DNA from 2 places in the Sediminibacillus dalangtanensis genome. Region 2 is predicted to be linked to the other one. Evidence: a T-box and tRNA genes for the amino acid it is inferred to sense, from the RefSeq annotation. Region 2 holds a T-box; the other holds one or more tRNA genes.

Region 1 (16,144 bases), 1.5 Mb from region 2:
TCCATCGGAGTTACCAAGAAACAATTTAAGCGAATCGATCTGGAACGATCAGCCAAAGAAGGTAAGAGCCCTGTAGTTGAAAGATTGTTTCCTCCGGAGTGGATCCTGAGTACGGCGGAACACGAGGAATTCCGTCGGAATCCGGGAGGACCATCTCCCAAGGCTAAATACTCCCTAGTGACCGATAGTGAACCAGTACCGTGAGGGAAAGGTGAAAAGCACCCCGGAAGGGGAGTGAAAGAGAACCTGAAACCGTGTGCCTACAAGTAGTCGAAGCCCGTTAATGGGTGACGGCGTGCCTTTTGTAGAATGAACCGGCGAGTTACGATCTCCTGCAAGGTTAAGTCGGATAGACGGAGCCGCAGCGAAAGCGAGTCTGAACAGGGCGAATAGAGTAGGGGGTCGTAGACCCGAAACCGTGTGATCTACCCATGTCCAGGGTGAAGGTCAGGTAACACTGACTGGAGGCCCGAACCCACGCGTGTTGAAAAACGCGGGGATGAGGTGTGGGTAGGGGTGAAATGCCAATCGAACACGGAGATAGCTGGTTCTCTCCGAAATAGCTTTAGGGCTAGCCTCAAGAGTTGAGTACTGGAGGTAGAGCACTGATTGGACTAGGGGCCCTCATCGGGTTACCGAATTCAGTCAAACTCCGAATGCCAGCCACTCGATCTTGGGAGTCAGACTATGGGTGATAAGGTTCATAGTCGAAAGGGAAACAGCCCAGACCGCCAGCTAAGGTCCCAAAGTATACGTTAAGTGGAAAAGGATGTGGAGTTGCTTAGACAACCAGGATGTTGGCTTAGAAGCAGCCATCATTTAAAGAGTGCGTAATAGCTCACTGGTCGAGTGACTCTGCGCCGAAAATATACCGGGGCTAAACGTATCACCGAAGCTGCGGATTGTTCTTGCGAACAATGGTAGGAGAGCGTTCTAAGTGCAGCGAAGTCAGACCGTGAGGACTGGTGGAGCGCTTAGAAGTGAGAATGCCGGTATGAGTAGCGAAAAAAGAGTGAGAATCTCTTTCACCGAAAGCCTAAGGTTTCCTGAGGAAGGCTCGTCCGCTCAGGGTTAGTCGGGACCTAAGCCGAGGCCGAAAGGCGTAGGCGATGGACAACAGGTGGATATTCCTGTACCACCTCCTTTCCGTTTGAACGACGGGGGGACGCAGAAGGATAAGGAAAGCGCACTGCTGGTCATGTGCGCCCAAGCAGTAAGAGAGTCGGATAGGCAAATCCGTCCGGCAATCTCAAGCTGTGATGGGGAGGGAAATAAAGTACCGAAGTTCCTGATTTCACACTGCCAAGAAAAGCCTCTAGTGAGGAAAGAGGTGCCCGTACCGCAAACCGACACAGGTAGGCGAGGAGAGAATCCTAAGGTGATCGGGAGAACTCTCGTTAAGGAACTCGGCAAAATGACCCCGTAACTTCGGGAGAAGGGGTGCTTCTTTTGCGAGAAGCCGCAGTGAATAGGCCCAAGCGACTGTTTAGCAAAAACACAGGTCTCTGCGAAGCCGTAAGGCGAAGTATAGGGGCTGACACCTGCCCGGTGCTGGAAGGTTAAGGGGACGCGTTAGCCGCAAGGCGAAGCGTTGAACCGAAGCCCCAGTAAACGGCGGCCGTAACTATAACGGTCCTAAGGTAGCGAAATTCCTTGTCGGGTAAGTTCCGACCCGCACGAAAGGTGCAACGACTTGGGCACTGTCTCAACGAGAGACCCGGTGAAATTATACTATGCGTGAAGATGCGCATTACCCGCGACAGGACGGAAAGACCCCGTGGAGCTTTACTGTAGCCTGATATTGAATGTTGGTACAGCTTGTACAGGATAGGTGGGAGCCTTAGAAACCGGAGCGCTAGCTTCGGTGGAGGCGCCGGTGGGATACCACCCTGGCTGTACGGACCTTCTAACCCAGGACCGTGATCCGGTCCGGAGACAGTGTCAGGTGGGCAGTTTGACTGGGGCGGTCGCCTCCCAAAGAGTAACGGAGGCGCCCAAAGGTTCCCTCAGAATGGTTGGAAATCATTCGCAGAGTGTAAAGGCAGAAGGGAGCTTGACCGCGAGACCTACAAGTCGAGCAGGGACGAAAGTCGGGCTTAGTGATCCGGCGGTGCCGTATGGAAGGGCCGTCGCTCAACGGATAAAAGCTACCCCGGGGATAACAGGCTTATCTCCCCCAAGAGTCCACATCGACGGGGAGGTTTGGCACCTCGATGTCGGCTCATCGCATCCTGGGGCTGTAGTCGGTCCCAAGGGTTGGGCTGTTCGCCCATTAAAGCGGTACGCGAGCTGGGTTCAGAACGTCGTGAGACAGTTCGGTCCCTATCCGTCGTGGGCGTTGGAAGTTTGAGAGGAGCTGTCCTTAGTACGAGAGGACCGGGATGGACACACCGCTGGTGTACCAGTTGTTCCGCCAGGAGCATAGCTGGGTAGCTACGTGTGGAAGGGATAAGTGCTGAAAGCATCTAAGCATGAAGCCCACCTCTAGATGAGACTTCCCATCATTTTAAATGAGTAAGATCCCTCAGAGACGATGAGGTTGATAGGTCCGAGGTGGAAGCGTGGTGACACGTGCAGCTGACGGATACTAATCGATCGAGGACTTAACTTAAAACAAAAAGTGAAGGCGACTGGTCAACAGCGTATGGATAGATCAGCCAGATGGTAGTACGCCGCTTTGAGCGTACGAAAAGCTGGATGAACTATACACTAGCTGTTAGGAGCCGTAACTGGATTAAAACAAAAAGCGTCGCGGGCTTGGTCAGATGCGACACGCATAAGCCAGTCACCGAAAAGCCCTGCTTTATGGGCTTGTAGGGGAATGACTTATGACGCGAGCATCTAGCCCGCAGAGCTGGATTCAAACGTGTGAAGTTCGTTGATGTCTTCCTTCTTATCTAGTTTTGAAGGAACAAGTGTTAAATACATTTAAAAAAGGCTTGCTTTTTAGTCTTAATGTTTATATAATATATCTTGTCCTTAAAATTACATATTGTCTGGTGACAATAGCGGAGAGGCCACACCTGTTCCCATGCCGAACACAGCAGTTAAGCTCTCCAGCGCCCATGGTAGTTGGGGCTTTGCCCCTGCGAGAGTAGGACGTCGCCAGGCTTTTGGAGGATTAGCTCAGCTGGGAGAGCACCTGCCTTACAAGCAGGGGGTCGCAGGTTCGAGCCCTGCATCCTCCACCATTTGCCGGCCTAGCTCAATTGGTAGAGCAACTGACTTGTAATCAGTAGGTTGGGGGTTCAAGTCCTCTGGCCGGCACCAGTTTTTCTATGTACTAAATGATTTAATATTTCATTGGTTAATCCATGAGCCATTAGCTCAGTTGGTAGAGCATCTGACTTTTAATCAGAGGGTCGGAGGTTCGAATCCTCCATGGCTCATCAAAGAAGTTATGGTTTGGATTCTCACCTGTGGTTCCCCTTGCTTTTCATCACCATTCAGTGGTGCAAGGACTAGCCTGTGGCGTCGGAATCCTCCATGGCTCATCACTTCAAAATATTATAACGAGCGGGTGTGGCGGAATTGGCAGACGCGCTAGATTTAGGATCTAGTGTCTTCGACGTGGGGGTTCAAGTCCCTCCACCCGCATTAACGCGGAAGTAGTTCAGTGGTAGAACACCACCTTGCCAAGGTGGGGGTCGCGGGTTCGAATCCCGTCTTCCGCTCCAGTTCTTTCATGCCATGCCGAGGTGGCGGAATTGGCAGACGCACAGGACTTAAAATCCTGCGGTAGGTTTCTACCGTGCCGGTTCGAGTCCGGCCCTCGGCACTTAGGGCGCCCGTAGCTCAATTGGATAGAGCGTTTGACTACGGATCAAGAGGTTAGGGGTTCGACTCCTCTCGGGCGCGCCATTATCGGGAAGTAGCTCAGCTTGGTAGAGCACTTGGTTTGGGACCAAGGGGTCGCAGGTTCAAATCCTGTCTTCCCGACCATCTATAAAGGGGCCTTAGCTCAGCTGGGAGAGCGCCTGCTTTGCACGCAGGAGGTCAGCGGTTCGATCCCGCTAGGCTCCACCACTTTTGATCCTTGAAAACTGAACAAAACAACCAGTATGTCAAGCAAGATATACAAGCTAGTTTTTGAACGAGCAAGCAAGCTCATCATTTATGGAGAGTTTGATCTTGGCTCAGGACGAACGCTGGCGGCGTGCCTAATACATGCAAGTCGAGCGCGGGAAGCAGGCAGATCCCTTCGGGGTGAAGCCTGTGGAACGAGCGGCGGACGGGTGAGTAACACGTGGGCAACCTGCCTGTAAGATCGGGATAACTCCGGGAAACCGGGGCTAATACCGGGTAATACCTTCCTCCGCATGGAGGAAGGTTGAAAGGCGGCCTTTTGGCTGTCACTTACAGATGGGCCCGCGGCGCATTAGCTAGTTGGTAGGGTAATGGCCTACCAAGGCAACGATGCGTAGCCGACCTGAGAGGGTGATCGGCCACACTGGGACTGAGACACGGCCCAGACTCCTACGGGAGGCAGCAGTAGGGAATCTTCCGCAATGGACGAAAGTCTGACGGAGCAACGCCGCGTGAACGATGAAGGTCTTCGGATCGTAAAGTTCTGTTGTCAGGGAAGAACAAGTACCGTTTGAACAAGGCGGTACCTTGACGGTACCTGACGAGGAAGCCCCGGCTAACTACGTGCCAGCAGCCGCGGTAATACGTAGGGGGCAAGCGTTGTCCGGAATTATTGGGCGTAAAGCGCGCGCAGGCGGTTCCTTAAGTCTGATGTGAAAGCCCACGGCTTAACCGTGGAGGGTCATTGGAAACTGGGGAACTTGAGTACAGAAGAGGAGAGCGGAATTCCACGTGTAGCGGTGAAATGCGTAGATATGTGGAGGAACACCAGTGGCGAAGGCGGCTCTCTGGTCTGTAACTGACGCTGAGGCGCGAAAGCGTGGGGAGCGAACAGGATTAGATACCCTGGTAGTCCACGCCGTAAACGATGAGTGCTAGGTGTTAGGGGGTTTCCGCCCCTTAGTGCTGAAGTTAACGCATTAAGCACTCCGCCTGGGGAGTACGGCCGCAAGGCTGAAACTCAAAAGAATTGACGGGGGCCCGCACAAGCGGTGGAGCATGTGGTTTAATTCGAAGCAACGCGAAGAACCTTACCAGGTCTTGACATCCTCTGACCCCTCTAGAGATAGAGGTTTCCCTTCGGGGACAGAGTGACAGGTGGTGCATGGTTGTCGTCAGCTCGTGTCGTGAGATGTTGGGTTAAGTCCCGCAACGAGCGCAACCCTTGACCTTAGTTGCCAGCATTCAGTTGGGCACTCTAGGGTGACTGCCGGTGACAAACCGGAGGAAGGTGGGGATGACGTCAAATCATCATGCCCCTTATGACCTGGGCTACACACGTGCTACAATGGATGGTACAAAGGGAAGCGAAACCGCGAGGTGAAGCAAATCCCATAAAACCATTCTCAGTTCGGATTGCAGGCTGCAACTCGCCTGCATGAAGCCGGAATCGCTAGTAATCGCGGATCAGCATGCCGCGGTGAATACGTTCCCGGGCCTTGTACACACCGCCCGTCACACCACGAGAGTTGGCAACACCCGAAGTCGGTGAGGTAACCTTTTTGGAGCCAGCCGCCGAAGGTGGGGCCAATGATTGGGGTGAAGTCGTAACAAGGTAGCCGTATCGGAAGGTGCGGCTGGATCACCTCCTTTCTAAGGATATACGAAAGGCGAAAGCACCCGGGTAGCGACGTACAAACTGGACTGAACCGAAGGAGATAAAGGAAACACAGCGAACAGCGTGAGCTGATGTTGACTTATCGTACGGAGGTGAGGGAAGTTGTGCTAGTCGCTGGGTGCTGGAGCTGGACAGGAATAGCTCTTACGAGCTAAACACAGGACATACTTGGTTGTTTGGTTCAGTTTTGAGGGATCAATTCCCTTAATTACTTGTACCTTGAAAACTAGATAAGATAAATAGGAAGTGAAGGCGACTGCTCAGCAGGAGCCGGAACTAGACTATGCAAGACATTCAACGACATTGAAGTAACACGTCATTCACGAACGATAAGTTAAGTGAAGAAGGGCGCACGGTGGATGCCTTGGCACTAGGAGCCGATGAAGGACGGGACAAACACCGATATGTCTCGGGGAGCCGTACGTAGGCATTGATCCGGGAATTTCCGAATGGGGGAACCCCCTGCCCGTAATGGGGCAGGACGCTTATCTGAATTCATAGGATAAGTGAGGCAGACCCGGGGAACTGAAACATCTCAGTACCCGGAGGAAGAGAAAGCAAATGCGATTTCCCAAGTAGCGGCGAGCGAAACGGAAACAGCCCAAACCAGAGAGCTTGCTCTCTGGGGTTGTAGGACACTCCATCGGAGTTACCAAGAAACAATTTAAGTGAATCGATTTGGAACGATCAGCCAAAGAAGGTAAGAGCCCTGTAGTTGAAAGATTGTTTCCTCCGGAGTGGATCCTGAGTACGGCGGAACACGAGGAATTCCGTCGGAATCCGGGAGGACCATCTCCCAAGGCTAAATACTCCCTAGTGACCGATAGTGAACCAGTACCGTGAGGGAAAGGTGAAAAGCACCCCGGAAGGGGAGTGAAAGAGAACCTGAAACCGTGTGCCTACAAGTAGTCGAAGCCCGTTAATGGGTGACGGCGTGCCTTTTGTAGAATGAACCGGCGAGTTACGATCTCCTGCAAGGTTAAGTCGGATAGACGGAGCCGCAGCGAAAGCGAGTCTGAACAGGGCGAATAGAGTAGGGGGTCGTAGACCCGAAACCGTGTGATCTACCCATGTCCAGGGTGAAGGTCAGGTAACACTGACTGGAGGCCCGAACCCACGCGTGTTGAAAAACGCGGGGATGAGGTGTGGGTAGGGGTGAAATGCCAATCGAACACGGAGATAGCTGGTTCTCTCCGAAATAGCTTTAGGGCTAGCCTCAAGAGTTGAGTACTGGAGGTAGAGCACTGATTGGACTAGGGGCCCTCATCGGGTTACCGAATTCAGTCAAACTCCGAATGCCAGCCACTCGATCTTGGGAGTCAGACTATGGGTGATAAGGTTCATAGTCGAAAGGGAAACAGCCCAGACCGCCAGCTAAGGTCCCAAAGTATACGTTAAGTGGAAAAGGATGTGGAGTTGCTTAGACAACCAGGATGTTGGCTTAGAAGCAGCCATCATTTAAAGAGTGCGTAATAGCTCACTGGTCGAGTGACTCTGCGCCGAAAATATACCGGGGCTAAACGTATCACCGAAGCTGCGGATTGTTCTTGCGAACAATGGTAGGAGAGCGTTCTAAGTGCAGCGAAGTCAGACCGTGAGGACTGGTGGAGCGCTTAGAAGTGAGAATGCCGGTATGAGTAGCGAAAAAAGAGTGAGAATCTCTTTCACCGAAAGCCTAAGGTTTCCTGAGGAAGGCTCGTCCGCTCAGGGTTAGTCGGGACCTAAGCCGAGGCCGAAAGGCGTAGGCGATGGACAACAGGTGGATATTCCTGTACCACCTCCTTTCCGTTTGAACGACGGGGGGACGCAGAAGGATAAGGAAAGCGCACTGCTGGTCATGTGCGCCCAAGCAGTAAGAGAGTCGGATAGGCAAATCCGTCCGGCAATCTCAAGCTGTGATGGGGAGGGAAATAAAGTACCGAAGTTCCTGATTTCACACTGCCAAGAAAAGCCTCTAGTGAGGAAAGAGGTGCCCGTACCGCAAACCGACACAGGTAGGCGAGGAGAGAATCCTAAGGTGATCGGGAGAACTCTCGTTAAGGAACTCGGCAAAATGACCCCGTAACTTCGGGAGAAGGGGTGCTTCTTTTGCGAGAAGCCGCAGTGAATAGGCCCAAGCGACTGTTTAGCAAAAACACAGGTCTCTGCGAAGCCGTAAGGCGAAGTATAGGGGCTGACACCTGCCCGGTGCTGGAAGGTTAAGGGGACGCGTTAGCCGCAAGGCGAAGCGTTGAACCGAAGCCCCAGTAAACGGCGGCCGTAACTATAACGGTCCTAAGGTAGCGAAATTCCTTGTCGGGTAAGTTCCGACCCGCACGAAAGGTGCAACGACTTGGGCACTGTCTCAACGAGAGACCCGGTGAAATTATACTATGCGTGAAGATGCGCATTACCCGCGACAGGACGGAAAGACCCCGTGGAGCTTTACTGTAGCCTGATATTGAATGTTGGTACAGCTTGTACAGGATAGGTGGGAGCCTTAGAAACCGGAGCGCTAGCTTCGGTGGAGGCGCCGGTGGGATACCACCCTGGCTGTACGGACCTTCTAACCCAGGACCGTGATCCGGTCCGGAGACAGTGTCAGGTGGGCAGTTTGACTGGGGCGGTCGCCTCCCAAAGAGTAACGGAGGCGCCCAAAGGTTCCCTCAGAATGGTTGGAAATCATTCGCAGAGTGTAAAGGCAGAAGGGAGCTTGACTGCGAGACCTACAAGTCGAGCAGGGACGAAAGTCGGGCTTAGTGATCCGGCGGTGCCGTATGGAAGGGCCGTCGCTCAACGGATAAAAGCTACCCCGGGGATAACAGGCTTATCTCCCCCAAGAGTCCACATCGACGGGGAGGTTTGGCACCTCGATGTCGGCTCATCGCATCCTGGGGCTGTAGTCGGTCCCAAGGGTTGGGCTGTTCGCCCATTAAAGCGGTACGCGAGCTGGGTTCAGAACGTCGTGAGACAGTTCGGTCCCTATCCGTCGTGGGCGTTGGAAGTTTGAGAGGAGCTGTCCTTAGTACGAGAGGACCGGGATGGACACACCGCTGGTGTACCAGTTGTTCCGCCAGGAGCATAGCTGGGTAGCTACGTGTGGAAGGGATAAGTGCTGAAAGCATCTAAGCATGAAGCCCACCTCTAGATGAGACTTCCCATCATTTTAAATGAGTAAGATCCCTCAGAGACGATGAGGTTGATAGGTCCGAGGTGGAAGCGTGGTGACACGTGCAGCTGACGGATACTAATCGATCGAGGACTTAACTTAAAACAAAAAGTGAAGGCGACTGGTCAACAGCGTATGGATAGATCAGCCAGATGGTAGTACGCCGCTTTGAGCGTACGAAAAGCTGGATGAACTATACACTAGCTGTTAGGAGCCGTAACTGGATTAAAACAAAAAGCGTCGCGGGCTTGGTCAGATGCGACACGCATAAGCCAGTCACCGAAAAGCCCTGCTTTATGGGCTTGTAGGGGAATGACTTATGACGCGAGCATCTAGCCCGCAGAGCTGGATTCAAACGTGTGAAGTTCGTTGATGTCTTCCTTCTTATCTAGTTTTGAAGGTACACTTTCTAAAGTTGTACACAAAGGAAGTTCTGTTAAAACCGTTCACGTCCTGTGAACAACACAGAACGACCTGCATCCTGCAGGTCTGGTGGCAATAGCGGAGAGGCCACACCTGTTCCCATGCCGAACACAGTAGTTAAGCTCTCCAGCGCCCATGGTAGTTGGGGCTTTGCCCCTGCGAGAGTAGGACGCCGCCAGGCAAACAAAGACATCCTTGAATGAGTCAGTCTCGTTCAAGGATGTCTTTTTGTGTTATATAAATCGGCCTGCTTTTCGGAAGGAAAAACGAAGAAAAAGTTTTAAAAAGAGTCGTTAGAATTTAAAATAGAAACAATCATTCCCATTCATCGTTCCTACATAAGATAAAAGAAAGCCCGATTTCAATTAGCCAGTAAAGGGTATTTAGTTCATTAGAAGAAGGGGGAAGTATAGTGCAATTATCTAGTTTAATTCATGAAGATTTTACTTTAATGATAATCCGTTTATTTGTAGCCCTGCTGCTGTCCGGCCTCATCGGATTTGAAAGAGAGTGGAATAACCATGCCGCAGGCTTTAGAACCCATATATTAGTGGGGGTAGGGTCCTGCTTGATGATGCTTTTATCCATATATGGGTTTGAAACATTTATGGAGAAGTATGATAATGTTCGATTTGACCCTGCACGTATCCCCTCTTACGTGATTAGCGGAATAGGATTTTTGGGTGCCGGGACGATTATGGTTCATGGAATTAATATCCGAGGTTTAACAACAGCAGCATCCATTTGGGCGGTTGCTGGTCTTGGCCTTGTAGTAGGTGCGGGGATGTATAGCCTGGCTGCAGTAGCTACGTTAATTATTTTGCTTAGCTTAGTATTTCTGCAACAGGTGGAGAGAATATTTTTAAAAAAACGGGCAAATCTTCATTTTGAATTGATTGTCGAGGAAGGGTTGAAAATTGAAAGCCTGCTTCGTATTTTTGAAAGATATCAATCAAAAATTGAAAAAATGGAAGTAGAAAGAGCAGAGGATGATGCAAGAAGTCTGTTTATCGAACTAGAAAATAAAACACAAATTGATAAGTATCAATTGATCGAAGAAATGTCTTCCCTCGAACATTTAAAAAGGGTAAAGGAAATTTGAAGGGATTATTCATTCATAAGAAGAATTCATATAAAACAAGAACAAAAAATCAAATTACGGAAGTTTATTCATTCTTTTTAAGGAAAAGATATTTACTGAACTTTTTTATTTGCATCCCAGGAAAAGATGAGTATAATAAAAGTAAAGTCAAAGATAGTCAAAGTCAAAGCTGAGGAGGGGAGGGCAAATGAGTAACATATCTGATGTAATTGAGCGTTACTTAAAAGAGATTCTGCGTGAGAATAATAAAAATGCGGTTGAAATTAAAAGAAGTGAAATAGCGAACCAATTCCAGTGTGTGCCTTCTCAGATAAATTATGTGATTAAAACCCGCTTTACTGTGGAAAGGGGCTATATAGTCGAAAGTAAACGTGGAGGCGGAGGCTATATTCGCATCATTAGAATTGAAAATGAAGATAAAGCAAAATTGATCGATGATATTATTAAAATGATTCAACCTGCGGTAACACAGCAGGCTGCTGTGGATATATTGGAGCGAATGCTGGAGGAAGAGTTGATTACCAAACGTGAGGCAAAGATGATGGCAAGTGCCATCGATCGCAGCACTCTTGCCTTTCAACTGCCGGTTCGTGATGAGGTGCGGTCCCGCATAATGACCGCAATGCTTGCAACTCTAAAATATTAGGCAGAAGGGGGAGTTGGCATGGAGTGCCAAGAATGCCATGAACGTCCAGCTACCTTGCATTTTTCAAAAATTGTCAATGGTAATAAAACAGAAATCCATGTATGTGAATATTGTGCGAAAGAAAAAGGGTATATGGGATATGAAGACGAAGCATACTCTTTGCATAATTTATTGTCCGGTTTGTTTAATTTTGATGCTGGATCAGGTTTTAGTGAACAGCATACGAGCAGTGTACCTTCTGAAAAGGGGCTCACTTGTCCGAAATGCGGCATGACCTATCAGGAGTTTGCCAGAATAGGTAAGTTTGGTTGCGCACATTGTTATCAAACCTTTTCTGATCGGCTCAATCCGGTGTTTCGCCGTGTTCACAGTGGGAACACAACCCATCATGGAAAAATACCTTCCAGAATTGGAAGTGGTATTCAACAGAAACGGAAGTTAAGCGAGTACCGTGAACAACTGAAGCAGTTAATTGCCAACGAAGAGTTTGAAAGCGCTGCTGAGGTGAGAGATAAAATTAAACAATTGGAAAAAGACCTTAACCGTGACGGGGAAGGTGAGGAAGAATGAGCTTACAGCAATTTATGAATGAAGCAATCAGTCCATGGATGAAGGAAGAAGGCCCGGATAGTGACATTGTGATGAGTAGTCGTATTCGCCTGGCAAGAAACTTTGAACAAGTTCCTTTCCCGATCATTGCCGATTCGGCTGATTTGGAAAAAGTGCTTTTGTTTTTCCAGAAGGAATATGAGCATCAATCTTTTTCCAACTATAATGACCTGGCGCTCGTTAAAATGCGTGACTTGAAGCCGATTGAGAAAAAAGTTTTAGTTGAAAAACACCTAATCAGCCCTCATTTGGCAGAGAACGATGAAGAGGCTGCCGCCTTGATATCGAGCAATGAGCAAGTATCGGTAATGGTGAATGAAGAAGATCACATCCGGATTCAATTGTATTTTCCGGGTTTTCAACTGGAAAAAGCACTTGAACAGGCATTTACCTTTGATGATTGGCTGGAAGAAAGAATCAATTATGCGTTTGATGAAAAGCGTGGTTACTTGACGAGCTGTCCGACAAATGTAGGAACCGGGATGCGTGCTTCTGTCATGATGCATTTACCGGCCCTGGCTCTTACTCAAAAAATCAATCGGATGATTCCGGCAATTAGCCAGTTGGGCTTGGTAGTTAGAGGTATATATGGCGAAGGAAGCGAAGCTATCGGGAACATTTTTCAAATTTCTAATCAGATTACCCTGGGAAAATCGGAACAGGACATCGTCCAGGACTTGCGGAGTGTCGTCAATCAACTGATCGATCAGGAACGCAAAGCTAGGCAGTTACTGGTAGAACAATCAGAGTTACAGCTTGAAGACAGGATTTTCCGTTCCTATGGCATCCTTCAGCATAGTCGGATCATTGAATCGAAAGAGGCTGCGAAATGCTTGTCAGATGTGCAGCTAGGTATCGATGTTGGTTATATAAATGATATCTCGAAAAGCATTCTCAACGAGTTAATGATCCTGTCCCAGCCCGGATTTTTACAGCATTATGCAAAAAGAATGCTGTCAGCAAAAGAAAGAGATGTGCTTAGGGCTTCATTGATCAGAGAGCGGTTTAAACTGGAAATTTAACTAATGTAAGGAGGAAGACCTGATATGATGTTTGGTCGATTTACCGAAAGAGCACAAAAAGTTTTGGCCTTATCCCAGGAAGAAGCGGTCAGGTTAGGGCATAACAATATTGGAACAGAACATATTCTATTAGGATTGGTAAGAGAAGGGGAAGGTATTGCTGCCAAAGCATTAAGCTCTCTCGGACTTGAAACGGAAAAAATCCAGGAAGAAGTAGAACAATTAATTGGACGCGGACAAAAAGTGTCACAGACGATTCATTATACGCCGCGTGCAAAGAAAGTCATTGAACTCTCGATGGATGAAGCTCGAAAGCTGGGGCACTCATACGTAGGAACGGAACATATTCTATTGGGCCTTATCCGAGAAGGGGAAGGTGTCGCTGCAAGGGTTTTAAACAATCTTGGAGTCAGTCTGAACAAGGCAAGACAACAAGTATTGCAATTGTTGGGCAGCAATGAATCGGCGGCTGGCCAGCACGGCCGTAATGGTTCTCAATCAACTGCCGCCAATACACCGACCTTAGATTCACTGGCAAGGGACTTAACTTCGATTGCCAAGGACGGAAACGTAGATCCGGTTATCGGACGTGGAAAAGAGATTGAACGTGTCATTCAGGTGTTAAGCCGTCGAACCAAAAACAATCCTGTATTGATAGGGGAGCCTGGAGTCGGTAAAACAGCTGTGGCTGAGGGGCTTGCCCAAAAAATTGTGAATAACGACGTGCCGGAAATTTTGCGTGATAAACGAGTCATGACTTTGGATATGGGTACGGTTGTAGCTGGTACCAAATACCGCGGTGAATTCGAAGATCGTTTAAAGAAAGTAATGGAGGAAATACGCCAGGCCGGAAATATTATATTATTCATCGATGAACTTCATACGCTAATTGGAGCTGGCGGTGCAGAAGGCGCCATAGACGCTTCCAATATTCTGAAACCGTCTCTTGCCCGTGGAGAACTGCAATGTATCGGAGCAACAACCCTGGATGAATATCGTAAGTATATTGAGAAGGATGCAGCACTGGAACGACGTTTCCAACCAATCCAGGTTGATGAACCAACGATGGATCAATCGATGCAAATTTTGCGGGGACTGCGTGATCGTTATGAAGCCCACCATCGTGTCACCATTACCGATGAAGCCATCGAAGCTGCCGTTACATTATCTGATCGTTATATCACCGATCGCTTTTTACCAGACAAAGCCATCGATTTAATTGATGAAGCAGGTTCGAAAGTACGTCTACGCTCTTATACTGCTCCGCCAAACCTGAAAGATTTGGAGCAAAAGCTGGAAGAAGTTCGTAAGGAAAAGGACGCAGCGGTTCAAAGCCAGGAATTTGAAAAAGCGGCATCTTTAAGAGACAGCGAACAGCGTTTGAGAGATGAGCTGGATCAGACAAAAGAAGAATGGAAGGAACAGCAGGGTCAGGAAAGCTCGGAAGTGACGGTCGAGGACATTGCCAGTGTCGTTTCGACATGGACGGGTGTCCCGGTTTCCAAGCTTACCAAAGACGAAAGCGAACGCCTGCTTAATATGGAAGAAGTATTGCATGATCGGGTAATCGGGCAGGAGGAAGCGGTGAAAGCCGTTGCGAAAGCCATTCGTCGTGCCAGGGCCGGATTGAAGGATCCAAAACGTCCAATCGGTTCCTTTATCTTCCTGGGACCTACAGGCGTCGGTAAGACGGAGTTGGCTCGTGCTCTGGCTGATACGATGTTCGGTGATGAGGAAGCGATGATTCGCATCGATATGTCCGAGTATATGGAAAAACACTCGACATCCCGTCTTGTTGGTTCGCCTCCGGGTTATGTCGGTTATGAAGAAGGCGGACAATTGACAGAAAAAGTAAGAAGGAAACCATATTCCGTTGTGCTGCTCGATGAAATAGAGAAAGCACATCCTGAAGTCTTCAATATTCTCCTACAAGTACTGGAAGACGGAAGATTGACCGATTCAAAAGGAAGACTGGTCGATTTCCGGAACACGGTGTTGATTATGACTTCCAACGTAGGTGCCAGTGAATTGAAGCGCAACAAGTATGTAGGTTTCAATCTTGGAGACGAGGATCAAGGTTATAAAGGGATGAGGGATAAGGTAATGGATGAATTGAAAAAAGCATTCCGCCCAGAATTCCTTAATCGGATTGATGAAACAATCGTCTTCCACTCTCTGGAAAGAAAGCACATGAATGAAATTGTCACCTTGATGGCGAATGAACTGCAAAAAAGATTGGCAGACCAGGACATTGAGTTCACCTTATCCGATAAGGCGGTAGAAAAAATCGCAAATGAAGGATTCGATCCGGAATATGGTGCACGTCCTCTCCGTCGTTCCATTCAGAAGAATGTCGAGGATTTACTGTCCGAAGAATTGTTGAAAGAAAAGATTCAAAAAGGGCAAAAAGTGAAAATCGATGTCAACAAAAATGATGAGTTTACCGTTACGGCACAAAAAAGCAAGGCAGTCGATTAAGTTTGAAAAACGGAAGGTTAAATCCCTTCCGTTTTTTTCATTTTAAAAAGTAGAAGTTCAGTGATAATACTGACATGTCGGAACAAGTATAGGCATTCATGGTGTCCCTGCGCTGTTTATCCTTTTAAAGGAATCTATATTTTTTAATAAATTGATAGAAGTCTGTAACTTGTTCGTTATCTCATTCGTATACAATAGGTGAGGAGAGATTATTTTGGCAAAAAGAAAGACAAAGTATGTTTGTCAGGAATGTGGGTACGAAACACCAAAGTGGATGGGGAAATGTCCCAGCTGTCATAATTGGAATACTTTTGTGGAGGAGATGGAAGCTTCTTCTTCCACGAGGCACACATTTCAAGTACAATCTGGAACCAAATCAAAACCAGAAAAAATTACTGCTATCCAGTCAGAAGAAGAACCGCGGGTTACAACGAAAATGCCGGAATTCAACCGGGTGCTTGGCGGAGGAATTGTCCCTGGCTCGTTAGTCCTAATTGGCGGGGATCCAGGAATCGGGAAATCGACCCTCCTATTGCAGGTATCTTCCCAACTGGCAAGAAAACAAATGAATGTATTGTATATATCGGGTGAGGAATCGGCTCGCCAGACAAAGCTGCGGGCAGACCGTCTCGGCGTAACATCGGACAACCTTTACGTGCTGGCCGAAACGAATTTACTGGATATATCCAATCAAATCGAGCAATTGAACCCGTCCTTTGTGGTCATTGATTCGATTCAGACCATTTATCGGGAGGAAGTCACCAGTGCCCCCGGTAGTGTTTCACAAGTGCGGGAATGTACGAGCGAACTCATGCGTATAGCTAAGAGTAAAGGAATACCTATTTTCATAGTCGGCCATGTCACCAAAGAGGGATCAATAGCGGGTCCGAGGCTCCTTGAGCATATGGTGGACGCTGTCCTTTACTTTGAAGGGGAACGTCATCATACTTTTCGTATCTTAAGAGGGGTGAAAAACCGCTTTGGAAGCACGAATGAAATGGGTATCTTTGAA
Region 2 (16,144 bases):
GTTGCTAGTACGGCTCCTTTAGCACCAAAGGTATGGATAAACGGAAGGTTCAAAAAGACTTTGACCATCAATCCAGCGGTAAGACTGATTACGGCAAATCGCTGCTGGTTGATTCCCTGCAATATCGATGAACTCACGGTAAAAAATCCAAAAGCGAGTGCTACCGGGGCATACCATCCTAATAATGACCCATTTAAATCGATTTTGAAAGTCCCATAAAAAGACTGATATGCTTCATTAGAGAGGATAGATAATCCAACAATCGATGGGAGAATCAGCAACATGATCGTTTGCAAAGATTGATTGATTTGCTGATACATCCTTTGCCGGTTCTTTTCTGTAAACGATTTTGTAATCGCAGGCAAAGCGGCTAAAGACATCCCCGTCGCGAGGGTGACGGGGATAATCACCAGCTTATGCCCGTACAAGTTAATGTTCGACAATGCGACATCTGCAATATCACTTTGCCCAATCGCTGCCATTCCGCGTTTGAACGTAACCGAATCGACAAATTGATAGAGTGGCGTTGCAATTCCCACCAATACAAACGGTCCTGCATAACGGAAGAGCTCTTTAAACAAAGCGTTCAGCGGCAAATCGTAACTTTCCACCTGCTGTTGAACCTGCCTGTCCAAGTGACGCTTTCTTTTCCGCCAAAAAACCCACAACACGACACAGGAAGCAATTGCTCCTACAAAGGCTGCAAATGTAGCAAAACCTACAGCTAATTTTGTTGTTCCACCAAACACATCAATTACTAAGTAGACGGCAACCAACAAAAATATGATGCGAACGATTTGCTCGACTACTTGTGACACTGCAGTCGGCCCCATTGATTGATACCCCTGGAAAAATCCCCTGACAATACTCATTGCTGGAATGACCAACAAGGCGAAGCTCACCATTCGGATGACCATTGCCACATCTGCTGCAGCGATTCCTTCTGAATCATCTGGTATATAAATATTAGCAAGTATCCCAGCACCTAAGAACATTATCAAAAAAGCGATGAAACCTGTTATCGCCATTAAACTGAATCCTGCTTTGAACATTTTTCTTCCAGTTTGATAGTCGCCGAGTGAATTATATTTCGAAACAAATTTGGAAACGGCCAAAGGTACACCGACCGTCGAAATGCTGATCAAAATGTTATAAGGTATGTATGCGTACTGGTATAACGCTCCTCCTTCAGCACCTACGATCTCATTAAATGGGATAACATATATCATCCCTAAAAATTTCGATAAAAATGTAGCGGCAGTTAAAAGCATGGTACCGCGTACTATATTATTTACAGCCATGATAATTCACCTGCATCTCCTTTATCTAACTAGTCTATTTTATCATATCGTTCGATTTCTAACAGAATTTTGGGGTTTTATTTTGCATTCTGTTATATTTTGGCGATGCCAGAGTGAAGTTTCCATCCCGCATGGACTTTTACATACCGAAAAGTCCCCATTGGAAATCCTGCGACTTTTTGCGTATACTGACGACATGCTATGCTATAGTAGTGACAGACTATATAAGGAATCCTACCCTATATACCCAGTCAGATAACAGGAAGGAATGAAGAAATTTTGACTTACCAAGTAGTCGTGATCGGTGGAGGGCCGTCTGGACTGATGGCTGCAATTGCTGCTGCCGAAAACGGTGCGCATACACTTTTAATTGATAAAGGAAACAAATTGGGGAAAAAGCTAGCCATTTCCGGAGGTGGCCGATGCAATGTCACCAACCGGCTCCCCCAAGAAGAAGTAATCAAACATATTCCAGGAAATGGCCGTTTTTTATACAGTGCTTTTTCTGTTTTTGATAATTACGATATCATTGACTTTTTTGAAGGTCTAGGAGTCAAATTGAAAGAAGAAGACCATGGCAGAATGTTCCCTGTCAGCAATTCCGCTAAAAGTGTCGTGAACGCATTGCTTGACCGGCTGGCGGAATTGAACGTAACGATTAGGACAAACACTCCCGTGGAAGCAATTGATTACGGCGAAAGCGAGCACACTATTATCCTTAAAGACAAAGAAAAAATCACAGCTGGCGCAATCATCGTTGCAGTTGGAGGAAAAGCCGTTCCCCATACCGGAAGTACGGGTGACGGGTATGCATGGGCAAAGAAAGCAGGACATACGATTACCGACATCTATCCTACAGAGGTACCCCTCCTTTCTTCGGAAACGTTTATCAAGGAAAAGAAATTGCAAGGTCTTGCACTGCGCGACGTAGCTTTATCCGTGTTGAATAATAAAAACAAACCAATTATCACACACCGGATGGACATGCTGTTTACTCATTTTGGTGTTTCTGGGCCAGCTGTATTGAGGTGTTCACAATTTGTCGTCAAAGAATTAAAGAAAGGAAACAAGGAAGTAAAGATGGAAATCGATGCTTTACCAGATCGCTCCCTCCATGTTTTGCTGGATGATTATAAAAAACTTTTGGAGGAAAGTCCAAAAAAGACAGTTAAAAATGTTTGTAAAGGACTTGTTCCTGAACGTTTTCTTGATTATTTACTGGAAAAAAATGGCATTTCTTTAGAAGATCGAGCAGCGAATATTTCCCGGGAAAAGTTTTCCCTCTTTATAAGTGATTTGAAGCAATTCCAATTTAAGATTAACGGCTCCCAGCCTATAGAGAAGGCGTTTGTAACAGGTGGAGGGGTCTCCACTAAAGAGGTGATACCCAATACGCTGCAATCTAAGTTCATGCACGGACTTTATTTTAGCGGGGAAATCCTAGATATCCATGGTTACACCGGCGGTTATAACATCACTTCCGCTATGGTAACAGGAAGAGTAGCTGGAATGAATGCGGCATGGGAAGCATTGGCCAAGTAAATATTATTGCACCCTTTCCGCTCTTTTTCAGATGGTTAAGTGCTTATACTCACTTAGACAGGAAGTTAAGGTGAAGGCATTCACAAGTTATGTAACAGTTTTTATCAACTGTAACACTTGAGCGCAAAATCACGGTCACTGTCAAATATGGTGGTGTGATTTATCACCCCACCCTCTCTTTATCAAAAGGCTTATTCCATAAATATAGCGATACTCAGACCGAAGAGGAAGTAAACTCGCTTTCCGCGGACGAACGCCCGAGCCTCCTCGCAAAGTCCGCTGTGAGGCCTCGATCGTCCGTTTTTCCGTAGGGAGTCTCGCTTATTTCCTCTGCTACGCTATTTCGCTTTTTTGGCACACTGCAGAAACACTTATCACGACCGGGGACACCGCCACATTCAGTATAGAGCCACAATCACAGAGGGAAAGAGATATAAAAAACACCCTTGAACGAGGATGTCCTCATTCAAGGGTGTTTGGTTTGCCTGGCGGCGTCCTACTCTCGCAGGGGCAAAGCCCCAACTACCATGGGCGCTGGAGAGCTTAACTGCTGTGTTCGGCATGGGAACAGGTGTGGCCTCTCCGCTATTGCCACCAGGCCTGCAGGATGCAGGTCGTTCTGTGTTGTTCACAGGACGTGAACGGTTTTAACAGAACTTCCTTTGTGTACATCTTTAGAAAGTGTACCTTCAAAACTAGATAAGAAGGAAGACATCAACGAACTTCACACGTTTTAATCCAGCTCTGCGGGCCGAAGCCCGCGACGCTTTTTGTTTTAATCCAGTTACGGCTCCTAACAGCTAGTGTATAGTTCATCCAGCTTTTCGTACGCTCAAAGCGGCGTACTACCATCTGGCTGATCTATCCATACGCTGTTGACCAGTCGCCTTCACTTTTTGTTTTAAGTTAAGTCCTCGATCGATTAGTATCCGTCAGCTGCACGTGTCACCACGCTTCCACCTCGGACCTATCAACCTCATCGTCTCTGAGGGATCTTACTCATTTAAAATGATGGGAAGTCTCATCTAGAGGTGGGCTTCATGCTTAGATGCTTTCAGCACTTATCCCTTCCACACGTAGCTACCCAGCTATGCTCCTGGCGGAACAACTGGTACACCAGCGGTGTGTCCATCCCGGTCCTCTCGTACTAAGGACAGCTCCTCTCAAACTTCCAACGCCCACGACGGATAGGGACCGAACTGTCTCACGACGTTCTGAACCCAGCTCGCGTACCGCTTTAATGGGCGAACAGCCCAACCCTTGGGACCGACTACAGCCCCAGGATGCGATGAGCCGACATCGAGGTGCCAAACCTCCCCGTCGATGTGGACTCTTGGGGGAGATAAGCCTGTTATCCCCGGGGTAGCTTTTATCCGTTGAGCGACGGCCCTTCCATACGGCACCGCCGGATCACTAAGCCCGACTTTCGTCCCTGCTCGACTTGTAGGTCTCGCAGTCAAGCTCCCTTCTGCCTTTACACTCTGCGAATGATTTCCAACCATTCTGAGGGAACCTTTGGGCGCCTCCGTTACTCTTTGGGAGGCGACCGCCCCAGTCAAACTGCCCACCTGACACTGTCTCCGGACCGGATCACGGTCCTGGGTTAGAAGGTCCGTACAGCCAGGGTGGTATCCCACCGGCGCCTCCACCGAAGCTAGCGCTCCGGTTTCTAAGGCTCCCACCTATCCTGTACAAGCTGTACCAACATTCAATATCAGGCTACAGTAAAGCTCCACGGGGTCTTTCCGTCCTGTCGCGGGTAATGCGCATCTTCACGCATAGTATAATTTCACCGGGTCTCTCGTTGAGACAGTGCCCAAGTCGTTGCACCTTTCGTGCGGGTCGGAACTTACCCGACAAGGAATTTCGCTACCTTAGGACCGTTATAGTTACGGCCGCCGTTTACTGGGGCTTCGGTTCAACGCTTCGCCTTGCGGCTAACGCGTCCCCTTAACCTTCCAGCACCGGGCAGGTGTCAGCCCCTATACTTCGCCTTACGGCTTCGCAGAGACCTGTGTTTTTGCTAAACAGTCGCTTGGGCCTATTCACTGCGGCTTCTCGCAAAAGAAGCACCCCTTCTCCCGAAGTTACGGGGTCATTTTGCCGAGTTCCTTAACGAGAGTTCTCCCGATCACCTTAGGATTCTCTCCTCGCCTACCTGTGTCGGTTTGCGGTACGGGCACCTCTTTCCTCACTAGAGGCTTTTCTTGGCAGTGTGAAATCAGGAACTTCGGTACTTTATTTCCCTCCCCATCACAGCTTGAGATTGCCGGACGGATTTGCCTATCCGACTCTCTTACTGCTTGGGCGCACATGACCAGCAGTGCGCTTTCCTTATCCTTCTGCGTCCCCCCGTCGTTCAAACGGAAAGGAGGTGGTACAGGAATATCCACCTGTTGTCCATCGCCTACGCCTTTCGGCCTCGGCTTAGGTCCCGACTAACCCTGAGCGGACGAGCCTTCCTCAGGAAACCTTAGGCTTTCGGTGAAAGAGATTCTCACTCTTTTTTCGCTACTCATACCGGCATTCTCACTTCTAAGCGCTCCACCAGTCCTCACGGTCTGACTTCGCTGCACTTAGAACGCTCTCCTACCATTGTTCGCAAGAACAATCCGCAGCTTCGGTGATACGTTTAGCCCCGGTATATTTTCGGCGCAGAGTCACTCGACCAGTGAGCTATTACGCACTCTTTAAATGATGGCTGCTTCTAAGCCAACATCCTGGTTGTCTAAGCAACTCCACATCCTTTTCCACTTAACGTATACTTTGGGACCTTAGCTGGCGGTCTGGGCTGTTTCCCTTTCGACTATGAACCTTATCACCCATAGTCTGACTCCCAAGATCGAGTGGCTGGCATTCGGAGTTTGACTGAATTCGGTAACCCGATGAGGGCCCCTAGTCCAATCAGTGCTCTACCTCCAGTACTCAACTCTTGAGGCTAGCCCTAAAGCTATTTCGGAGAGAACCAGCTATCTCCGTGTTCGATTGGCATTTCACCCCTACCCACACCTCATCCCCGCGTTTTTCAACACGCGTGGGTTCGGGCCTCCAGTCAGTGTTACCTGACCTTCACCCTGGACATGGGTAGATCACACGGTTTCGGGTCTACGACCCCCTACTCGATTCGCCCTGTTCAGACTCGCTTTCGCTGCGGCTCCGTCTATCCGACTTAACCTTGCAGGAGATCGTAACTCGCCGGTTCATTCTACAAAAGGCACGCCGTCACCCATTAACGGGCTTCGACTACTTGTAGGCACACGGTTTCAGGTTCTCTTTCACTCCCCTTCCGGGGTGCTTTTCACCTTTCCCTCACGGTACTGGTTCACTATCGGTCACTAGGGAGTATTTAGCCTTGGGAGATGGTCCTCCCGGATTCCGACGGAATTCCTCGTGTTCCGCCGTACTCAGGATCCACTCCGGAGGAAACAATCTTTCAACTACAGGGCTCTTACCTTCTTTGGCTGATCGTTCCAGATCGATTCGCTTAAACTGTTTCTTGGTAACTCCGATGGAGTGTCCTACAACCCCAGAGAGCAAGCTCTCTGGTTTGGGCTGTTTCCGTTTCGCTCGCCGCTACTTGGGAAATCGCATTTGCTTTCTCTTCCTCCGGGTACTGAGATGTTTCAGTTCCCCGGGTCTGCCTCACTTATCCTATGAATTCAGATAAGCGTCCTGCCCCATTACGGGCAGGGGGTTCCCCCATTCGGAAATTCCCGGATCAATGCCTACGTACGGCTCCCCGAGACATATCGGTGTTTGTCCCGTCCTTCATCGGCTCCTAGTGCCAAGGCATCCACCGTGCGCCCTTCTTCACTTAACTTATCGTTCGTGAATGACGTGTTACTTCAATGTCGTTGAATGTCTTGCATAGTCTAGTTCCAGCTCCTGCTGAGCAGTCGCCTTCACTTCCTATTTATCTTATCTAGTTTTCAAGGTACAAGTAGTAATTAAGGGAATTGATCCCTCAAAACTGAACCAAACAACCAAGTATGTCCTGTGTTTAGCTCGTAAGAGCTATTCCTGTCCAGCTCCAGCACCCAGCGACTAGCACAACTTCCCTCACCTCCGTACGATAAGTCAACATCAGCTCACGCTGTTCGCTGTGTTTCCTTTATCTCCTTCGGTTCAGTCCAGTTTGTACGTCGCTACCCGGGTGCTTTCGCCTTTCGTATATCCTTAGAAAGGAGGTGATCCAGCCGCACCTTCCGATACGGCTACCTTGTTACGACTTCACCCCAATCATTGGCCCCACCTTCGGCGGCTGGCTCCAAAAAGGTTACCTCACCGACTTCGGGTGTTGCCAACTCTCGTGGTGTGACGGGCGGTGTGTACAAGGCCCGGGAACGTATTCACCGCGGCATGCTGATCCGCGATTACTAGCGATTCCGGCTTCATGCAGGCGAGTTGCAGCCTGCAATCCGAACTGAGAATGGTTTTATGGGATTTGCTTCACCTCGCGGTTTCGCTTCCCTTTGTACCATCCATTGTAGCACGTGTGTAGCCCAGGTCATAAGGGGCATGATGATTTGACGTCATCCCCACCTTCCTCCGGTTTGTCACCGGCAGTCACCCTAGAGTGCCCAACTGAATGCTGGCAACTAAGGTCAAGGGTTGCGCTCGTTGCGGGACTTAACCCAACATCTCACGACACGAGCTGACGACAACCATGCACCACCTGTCACTCTGTCCCCGAAGGGAAACCTCTATCTCTAGAGGGATCAGAGGATGTCAAGACCTGGTAAGGTTCTTCGCGTTGCTTCGAATTAAACCACATGCTCCACCGCTTGTGCGGGCCCCCGTCAATTCTTTTGAGTTTCAGCCTTGCGGCCGTACTCCCCAGGCGGAGTGCTTAATGCGTTAACTTCAGCACTAAGGGGCGGAAACCCCCTAACACCTAGCACTCATCGTTTACGGCGTGGACTACCAGGGTATCTAATCCTGTTCGCTCCCCACGCTTTCGCGCCTCAGCGTCAGTTACAGACCAGAGAGCCGCCTTCGCCACTGGTGTTCCTCCACATATCTACGCATTTCACCGCTACACGTGGAATTCCGCTCTCCTCTTCTGTACTCAAGTTCCCCAGTTTCCAATGACCCTCCACGGTTAAGCCGTGGGCTTTCACATCAGACTTAAGGAACCGCCTGCGCGCGCTTTACGCCCAATAATTCCGGACAACGCTTGCCCCCTACGTATTACCGCGGCTGCTGGCACGTAGTTAGCCGGGGCTTCCTCGTCAGGTACCGTCAAGGTACCGCCTTGTTCAAACGGTACTTGTTCTTCCCTGACAACAGAACTTTACGATCCGAAGACCTTCATCGTTCACGCGGCGTTGCTCCGTCAGACTTTCGTCCATTGCGGAAGATTCCCTACTGCTGCCTCCCGTAGGAGTCTGGGCCGTGTCTCAGTCCCAGTGTGGCCGATCACCCTCTCAGGTCGGCTACGCATCGTTGCCTTGGTAGGCCATTACCCTACCAACTAGCTAATGCGCCGCGGGCCCATCTGTAAGTGACAGCCAAAAGGCCGCCTTTCAACCTTCCTCCATGCGGAGGAAGGTATTACCCGGTATTAGCCCCGGTTTCCCGGAGTTATCCCAATCTTACAGGCAGGTTGCCCACGTGTTACTCACCCGTCCGCCGCTCGTTCCACAGGCTTCACCCCGAAGGGATCCGCCTGCTTCCCGCGCTCGACTTGCATGTATTAGGCACGCCGCCAGCGTTCGTCCTGAGCCAAGATCAAACTCTCCATAAATGATGAGCTTGCTTGCTCGTTCAAAAACTAGCTTGTATATCTTGCTTGACATACTGGTTGTTTTGTTCAGTTTTCAAAGATCAAAAGCTGCCTTAGCGACAGTAATTAAATTCTACCATCATATTGACTTGATGTCAATTCCAATTTTTAGGATTTTTTCGATTACTTGCTTCAATGCGACAGCAATAAATATATTACTAGGTATAGAAGAATAAATCAAGAGGAATTTTAATATTTTATGCAGTTTTATGATGGTGGGAAGTTAGGTATATTAACTTTACCCCACTCCCCCTCATTTAAAACCTTAAATAATCAATTCTCCATCCCATTTCATCATTCCACCTACAAGGTTACGAACAACAAATCCCTCTTCTTGCATAAATAAGGCAGCATTCATACTTCTCATCCCTGAATGGCAAATCAACACATATTCCGTTTGCTTGTCCATAGATTCAATTGCTTCAGGAATTTCCCGTAGAGGGATGTGTACAGCACCTTCGATCATCCCGTTGGCTACTTCTTCTTCCTCTCTAACATCTATTAAAGATATTTTTTCACCTTGACCTAACATTTCTTGCAATTCAGCCGAGGTTATTTCTTTTATGGAATCCATCATCTTGACTCTCCTTTTATTTAAGACCGGATAGAATATAAACATTTCTAAACACCTCTATATTATAAGAGGATTCTCTTCTGTAAACAATGAAAGCCTCCCATTACTAGGAGGCTTTCCTGTTAGTTAGCGACAATATTAACCAGTTTACCTGGAACAGCAATGACTTTGCGAACTGTTTTGCCTTCAAGCCAGTCTTGGATACTCTCCAGTTCCAACGCCTGCTTTTCTAAATCATCTTTTGAAGCGTCTTTTGAAACCATCATCTTCGCTCGGACTTTGCCCATTACCTGTATGGCGACTTCCACTTCTTCTTCTATAAGCTTCGCTTCGTCAAATGCCGGCCAACTTTGGTAAGCAAGTGTTTCACTGTGTCCAAAGGTCTCCCAGATTTCTTCCGCCAGATGTGGTGCTACAGGGGAAAGAAGCTTTACAAACCCTTCTGCGAAAAGCTGCGGGATCTCTTTCGCTTTATAGGCATCATTGATAAATACCATCATTTGGGAGATCCCTGTGTTGAAACGTAAAGCCTCAAAGTTTTCCGTCACTTTTTTGACCGTTTCGTGATAAGCCTTTTCAAGGGACGCATCGTGCGAGTCCGAGACAATCTTTCCGGAAATCTTTCCATCCTCTGTCACAAACAAGCGCCACACCCGGTCGAGGAAGCGTCTTGCTCCGTCCAGTCCATTGGTGCTCCAAGCCACAGCTGCATCCAGCGGTCCCATAAACATTTCATAAAGTCTAAGTGTATCTGCTCCATGAGAAGCGACAATTTCATCAGGATTTACTACATTTCCCTTGGATTTGCTCATTTTTTCATTGTTTTCCCCAAGGATCATTCCCTGGTTATACAGCTTCTGGAACGGTTCTTTCGTCGGAACTACTCCGATATCATACAGGAACTTATGCCAGAAACGGGCATAAAGCAAATGTAGCACAGCATGTTCTGCTCCACCAATATACGTATCTACCGGAAGCCATTTTTCCAGTCTCTCATAATCCGCCAGTGCATCTGGATTATGAGGATCGATATAGCGCAAAAAGTACCAACAGCTTCCCGCCCATTGCGGCATCGTATTCGTTTCACGCCGGCCTTTTTTACCAGTCTCCGGATCCACTACGGAAACCCAGTCTTCTATATTAGCCAGTGGAGACTCACCAGTTCCGGATGGTTTTATTTCATTTGTTTTTGGAAGCTCAAGCGGTAAGTCCTTTTCCTTTACTGCAGACATTGTTCCGTCTTCCCAATGGATAATCGGAATCGGCTCTCCCCAGTAACGCTGACGACTGAACAACCAGTCGCGCAGGCGGTAGGTCACCTTCCGTTCACCTTTTCCGTTCGTTTCCAGCCATTCTATCGCTTTGTCGATTGCTTCCTCTTTATCCAGACCATCAAGAAATCCTGAATTGATGTGTGGACCATTACCGGTAAAAGCTTCTTTTTCCGTATTGCCGCCTTCTAGCACCGGGATGATCGGTAGTTGAAATTTAACAGCGAATTCATGGTCTCTTTCGTCATGTGCCGGAACCGCCATAATGGCACCAGAGCCATAGCTCATTAATACATAATCGGCCACCCATATCGGTAATTTTTCTCGGTTGATTGGATTGACGGCATATGCACCCGTGAAGACTCCAGTCTTTTCTTTTGCAAGATCGGTACGTTCCAAATCACTTTTCGCCTGGACATCCTTGATATAATCGGCGACTTTCTGTTGTTGTTCTGAGGAGACAATTTTGTCAATCAACGGATGTTCCGGTGCCATGACTGCATAAGTGGCGCCAAACAGTGTATCAGGGCGGGTCGTGAACACCGTGAATGAATCTTCAAAACCGTCGATGTCAAAATGGACCTCCGCTCCTTCCGAGCGACCGATCCAGTTTCGCTGCATATCCTTGATGCTCTCCGGCCAGTCAAGCTCTTCCAAGTCTTCCAACAGACGATCGGCATAGGCAGTTATTTTCAACATCCATTGTTTCATGGGTCTACGCTCGACCGGGTGACCGCCACGTTCACTCTTTCCATCGATCACCTCTTCATTGGCCAAAACAGTACCAAGAGCGGGGCACCAATTAACAGGCACTTCGTCGATATAAGCAAGCCCTTTTTCATATAGCTTAAGAAAAATCCATTGCGTCCATTTATAGTAATTTGGATCAGTAGTATTGATTTCCCGGTCCCAATCATAGGAAAAGCCAAGTTCCTGGATTTGCCTGCGAAAGGTTTCAATATTTTGTCGAGTGAATTCTTCCGGATCATTCCCTGTATCCAATGCATATTGTTCAGCTGGAAGTCCGAAGGCATCCCACCCCATAGGATGCAATACTTCATAGCCTTGCATGCGCTTCATTCTTGCAAGGATGTCTGTTGCTGTATAGCCTTCCGGATGGCCAACGTGCAAGCCTGCACCGGATGGATAAGGGAACATGTCGAGGACATAATACTTATCCTTATCTGTATCACTGTTTGATTTAAAAGTCTTGTTGTCCAACCAATAATTTCGCCATTTTTCTTCTATTCTTTGATGATCGAATGACATTGGCCATTCCTCCTTCAATTGATTCGACCTGCCCTCTAAGTCGCAAAAAATCCCGCAAAAAGCTATAAAAAAATCCCTGCATCCCATAATGGGACGAGAGATTAATCCCGCGGTACCACCCAACTTAGCGCAAAAAGCGCCCGCTTGAAGCCTTAACGCGGCCGACGACAAAAGCTACTGGCGCAGATTCACTTTTGCGACATCAAAGGCGAGTTCATAATGTCCAGGGACAGCTTTCACCGGCCGCTGTCTCTCTGACACCTGGAAACATTATTACTACTCCTTATCCAAGTCGTTCATTTATTAATTTAACCGTATTGTAAAGAAACCCCAGGTATTTGTCAAGGTTTGTGACAAGGCGGAAATACCCGCTTGCCTAACGATGGAATGCACCTACTGTTTCGTTTAATTCATCTGTCAGCTTTCTTAACTTGGCAACTTGCTCTACCATATGATTGAACGCGGTCAATTGTTCCTGTGTAGAAGCGGATATTTGTTCATTCCCGGCAGCCGACTGTTCAACAACCGCGCTAATGCTTTCCACATTGTCCAGCACTTTTCGTCCTGTACCTTTTGAACGTTGAATCCCCTCCAGCAAAATGGATAATTCCTTACTGAACCCTTCCACTTTCCGCTCAATATTGGTGAAAGCAGCAGTTGTTTTATCCATTGAAGCCTGTTCCTCTTTTACGATGCCGGCACCTCTTTCCACGGATACGGTAATGTCACTGATCCCATTCTCGATTAGCTTTACCATTTCAAAAATATGACTTGTTGCAGTCGAGGAGTCTTCGGCAAGCTTGCGCACCTCCTCTGCAACAACTGCGAAGCCTTTCCCGGCTTCTCCGGCGCGGGCGGCTTCTATCGCAGCATTTAATGCAAGCAAATTCGTCTGTTCAGCTATCTCAGCAACCGATTTTGCCATGTTGTTGATTTCTCCTGTATAGTTGGCAAATGTCTCGGCTGCTTGTCTGATTTCCTGCGATGTCTTGGCATTTTCCTCCACAAGTTGCTGCTGAGAACGAATGGCTTTTTGTCCGGAAGCGACTGCTTCTCCTGCATCATTACCAAAGGTTACAGCTTGTTTGGTATGTTCCACATTGTTTGAAAAGTCACCATCCATTTGTTCAATTAAGGTTACGGCGTCCTGCAAGTCTTCCGAAATGGATTGTGTACCAGCGGATAATTCGTCTGTGGATACAGCAACTTGTTTACTCACTTCGGTCAGAGACTTATTCTCTTCATCGATAACAGCTGCAAAACTTTCCACATCCTTACTCACCCCGTCAATCGAGGAAATTAAGTCACGAAGTTGTTCTGCCATCTTACTAAATGAATCATTCAGTGCACCCAATTCGTCCGACTTGTTGTAATCCAGAGGATGTACTGCCAAATTACCGGTTGCAATCTCTCTGGCATTATCAGCCAGCTTACGAAGGGTAGTCGAAATTGAATTCGTTACTTTCAAAGTAGAGATTGAAGCTATTACCAACAATACGACACAGCCGATTATGGAAGAAACAATCGTGAACCGGATTTGGTTTTTCAACCGCTGTTGTATGTCCTGGTAATTCTTCTCAGCTGATTGACTAAGCATGTAAATATCATTCAGTATGCCATCCGTTCGGATCGATTGGCGCTTTGCTTCGCCCAAGTCCTTTTCATCAAGGGATGCAGCAACTTGCTCCCTCCATTCGTCAAATTTCGTTTCTGCCTTCGTCAAGTAGTCAAGGCTGGTTTGGTCGCTTACTGTCGCCTTTAATTCTTCAAGCAATGCCTGACTTGCTTCCATTTGTCTAGTCGATTCCTGTTTTAGGGCATCCGTTCCTGAAAAGGAAAAGTTGCTCAGGCTTTGCTTTGTACCATTCATTTCTGATTGAACCCTTTCAATATTCAATAAAATGGAAACTTGGTCAGATGATGAAGACTGAATTTGTAACATATTATAAATAATAAATCCTACGATTAAACAAGCTAGCAATAAAATTCCGAGTGAGTTGAGTAAAAGTTTTTTCTTAATCGTCATAATATCCCCCTAGCGTTATTGCAATAACTGCTGCTTTGCATCTTCCAACAACTCATTTTCTCTCTGTGTCAGATTAACGATCCGCACAGGAGCCAAGCCTACCCCGTTGTCGTCTATCCCGAGGTCTAACTGCCCCTGCTTTATTTCATGATTTTCCACTAGTTGTGAAGCGAGTTCATAAACCGCGGAATCAATGTTCTTCATGACAGAAGTAATCACAGCTTTTTCAGCGTGGAAATATTGATCCGAGTCCACACCAATCGCATATATCCCCAGATTCTGTGCTTCCTTTAATGCTCCTGTTCCAGTAAAGCCGGCAGCAGCGAAAATTACATCTGCATTTTCGTCAGCCATTTTGCCGGCAAGTTTTGCTCCCAGCTGATCATCACCAAAGTCACCGGCATACTCTACCAATACATTGATGTCGCTGGAAACCGACCTAGCACCTTCTCTGTAAGCGTGCATAAACTGGTTGATCGTATCATTGTTTTCCCCGCCAATGAACCCAATTGTATTACTATCGGAAGTCAGGGCGGCCAGTACTCCTGCCAGATAGCTCCCCTGGTCCGCTTTAAAGGTGACCGATGTTATATTCTCTAAACCTGAAACGGCATCGATTAATACAAATTGCTGATCGGGGTTTTCTTCTGCGACCTTTTCCAGTTCTTCTTGTACCATATATCCAAGGCCGATAATAATATCATTATCCTCTTCGACCAGCTCCTTCAGGCCTGGTTCATAACTCCCCGATTCATCTAACTCCCTATAGTCGAACACGATACCAAGCTCATCTCTGGCCTTCATCAACCCGGTAAACGCTGAGTCACTGAAAGACTGGTCGCCAAGACCGACATCTGAGAGCATAATCCCTATTTTTATTGGTTCTTCCTCTCCTTCGGCAGCTTCTTGTTGACTACAGCCAGCTATAAAAAGAACTGCAATTATAGTAATTAAGACAACTTGAATGATTTTTTTCATATATGTAAAAACTCCCCTTTAAAAATAGTCCCAAAGATAATATCGGGAATTGAGTACAAATTTGAAGGAAACCTCTCCCGATTTCATTTTAAAAAATAAAGTTGAAATATTCTTTCGATTTTCACATACTAAAAAACCGCCCAGTATCAAACTGTGGCGGTTTTATTAACTATTCACCTGCTAAATCATTTTGATCCAGAATCATATCATTCAAACACTGGCTTGCCAGCAGGTGCAGCCGATGTAGTTGTTCACGTTGCTGAGCATTGGAGCTATCCATTAATTTGGCGATCTCCGCTTCCATTTGGGTCAACTTTGCTTGTGCTTCGGAATAGTCTGCATCGACTGAATAGCCATTTCGGTTCGTAATATCGAGTTGTTCTTCCGCTTCGGATATACAGGCAGTTGTCCTGGCAATAAGGTCATCGATTGATTGTCTGGTAGCCATTTTCATCACCCCTTTATAAGGTGTGCAATCCCGTTTATATTCATACGCAACGGTATTTTCCTAAATAGGAGGTTCATGATAAAATATAGCTGCTTCCATTACGAGGAAGGGAAAGAGGACATTGTTGAAAAAGGTTATCCCATACGCACACGACTTATTAAGAGAAACCATACAACCCGGAGAAGTAGTGGTTGACGCAACTTGCGGTAATGGCCATGATACGGCTGTATTAAGCGAACTTGTCGGAGACGATGGTATCGTTTATGCATTTGATATCCAACAGCAGGCAATTGATCGGACAATGCTGCTGCTTGAGGAACAAGGAATCGACAATGTTCATCTGGTTTTGGCTGACCATCAATATGTCCAATCTTACATACCCAAGACAGATCATGGACAGGTTGGCGGGGCAATATTCAACCTAGGCTACTTGCCCGGAAGTGACAAGCAAACGATTACCACTCCGGAGAGTACGATAGAAGCTATTCGGGCTATATCCGATATCCTGAAACCAGGAGGTCTTATCATTATCGTCGTCTATCATGGTCATCATGGAGGAGAACAGGAGAAACAGGAGCTGCTCGATTATCTTACCGGCTTAGATCAAAAGGAATTTTCCGTACTGCAATATGCGTTTATTAACCAGCAGAACAATCCGCCATTCTTGTTAGCTCTTCAAAAAAAGGTATAAAAAGCACAAGGCCACTGATTCCGCCTTGTGCTTTTTCTTATCGTTTGAGCCGGTTATACACTTTCACATTCAAGTGGAAAAAAGTTGAGCGGATTCCCCCCGCTCGCAGTAAGGTCCTGGTTACTTCCTTTCCTCCTGACAATTTTGCAACTTTAGGATCTGCCAAATAAAGTCCGACAAGTCCGTTGTGAACCATTTCATGAAATTGACGATTTGGCAGCCGTTGTACATTTTTGTTTGTCTGTTCAATGAAAAAGAG

The links. A T-box is a leader RNA that pairs with one kind of tRNA and senses whether it is charged. The one in region 2 lies ahead of leuS (leucine--tRNA ligase), so its partner is inferred to be a tRNA-Leu.
Region 1: it encodes a tRNA-Leu, which carries the amino acid that the T-box ahead of leuS (leucine--tRNA ligase) is inferred to sense. The anticodon was not compared.

Annotation. Positions count from the first base shown of each region.
Region 1 is NZ_CP046956.1:4,066,990-4,083,133, forward strand. It holds rRNA gene ERJ70_RS19735 (23S ribosomal RNA) at 1-2,611, shown strand, start outside; rRNA gene rrf (5S ribosomal RNA) at 2,996-3,111, shown strand; tRNA gene ERJ70_RS19745 (tRNA-Val) at 3,116-3,191, shown strand; tRNA gene ERJ70_RS19750 (tRNA-Thr) at 3,195-3,270, shown strand; tRNA gene ERJ70_RS19755 (tRNA-Lys) at 3,317-3,389, shown strand; tRNA gene ERJ70_RS19760 (tRNA-Leu) at 3,517-3,597, shown strand; tRNA gene ERJ70_RS19765 (tRNA-Gly) at 3,603-3,677, shown strand; tRNA gene ERJ70_RS19770 (tRNA-Leu) at 3,693-3,778, shown strand; tRNA gene ERJ70_RS19775 (tRNA-Arg) at 3,785-3,861, shown strand; tRNA gene ERJ70_RS19780 (tRNA-Pro) at 3,866-3,942, shown strand; tRNA gene ERJ70_RS19785 (tRNA-Ala) at 3,951-4,026, shown strand; rRNA gene ERJ70_RS19790 (16S ribosomal RNA) at 4,114-5,679, shown strand; rRNA gene ERJ70_RS19795 (23S ribosomal RNA) at 6,037-8,954, shown strand; rRNA gene rrf (5S ribosomal RNA) at 9,341-9,456, shown strand; gene ERJ70_RS19805 (MgtC/SapB family protein) at 9,727-10,377, shown strand; gene ERJ70_RS19810 (CtsR family transcriptional regulator) at 10,565-11,023, shown strand; gene mcsA (protein-arginine kinase activator protein McsA) at 11,042-11,593, shown strand; gene mcsB (protein-arginine kinase McsB) at 11,590-12,654, shown strand; gene clpC (ATP-dependent protease ATP-binding subunit ClpC) at 12,679-15,132, shown strand; gene radA (DNA repair protein RadA) at 15,347-16,144, shown strand, end outside.
Region 2 is NZ_CP046956.1:2,597,338-2,613,481, forward strand. It holds gene ERJ70_RS13065 (putative polysaccharide biosynthesis protein) at 1-1,301, opposite strand, end outside; gene ERJ70_RS13070 (BaiN/RdsA family NAD(P)/FAD-dependent oxidoreductase) at 1,581-2,843, shown strand; rRNA gene rrf (5S ribosomal RNA) at 3,327-3,442, opposite strand; rRNA gene ERJ70_RS13080 (23S ribosomal RNA) at 3,746-6,663, opposite strand; rRNA gene ERJ70_RS13085 (16S ribosomal RNA) at 7,024-8,589, opposite strand; gene ERJ70_RS13090 (rhodanese-like domain-containing protein) at 8,894-9,205, opposite strand; gene leuS (leucine--tRNA ligase) at 9,325-11,742, opposite strand; T-box leader at 11,829-12,041, opposite strand; gene ERJ70_RS13100 (methyl-accepting chemotaxis protein) at 12,119-13,768, opposite strand; gene ERJ70_RS13105 (BMP family lipoprotein) at 13,784-14,746, opposite strand; gene ERJ70_RS13110 (DUF2524 family protein) at 14,916-15,194, opposite strand; gene mnmM (tRNA 5-(aminomethyl)-2-thiouridylate-methyltransferase MnmM) at 15,319-15,885, shown strand; gene ERJ70_RS13120 (tetraprenyl-beta-curcumene synthase family protein) at 15,923-16,144, opposite strand, start outside.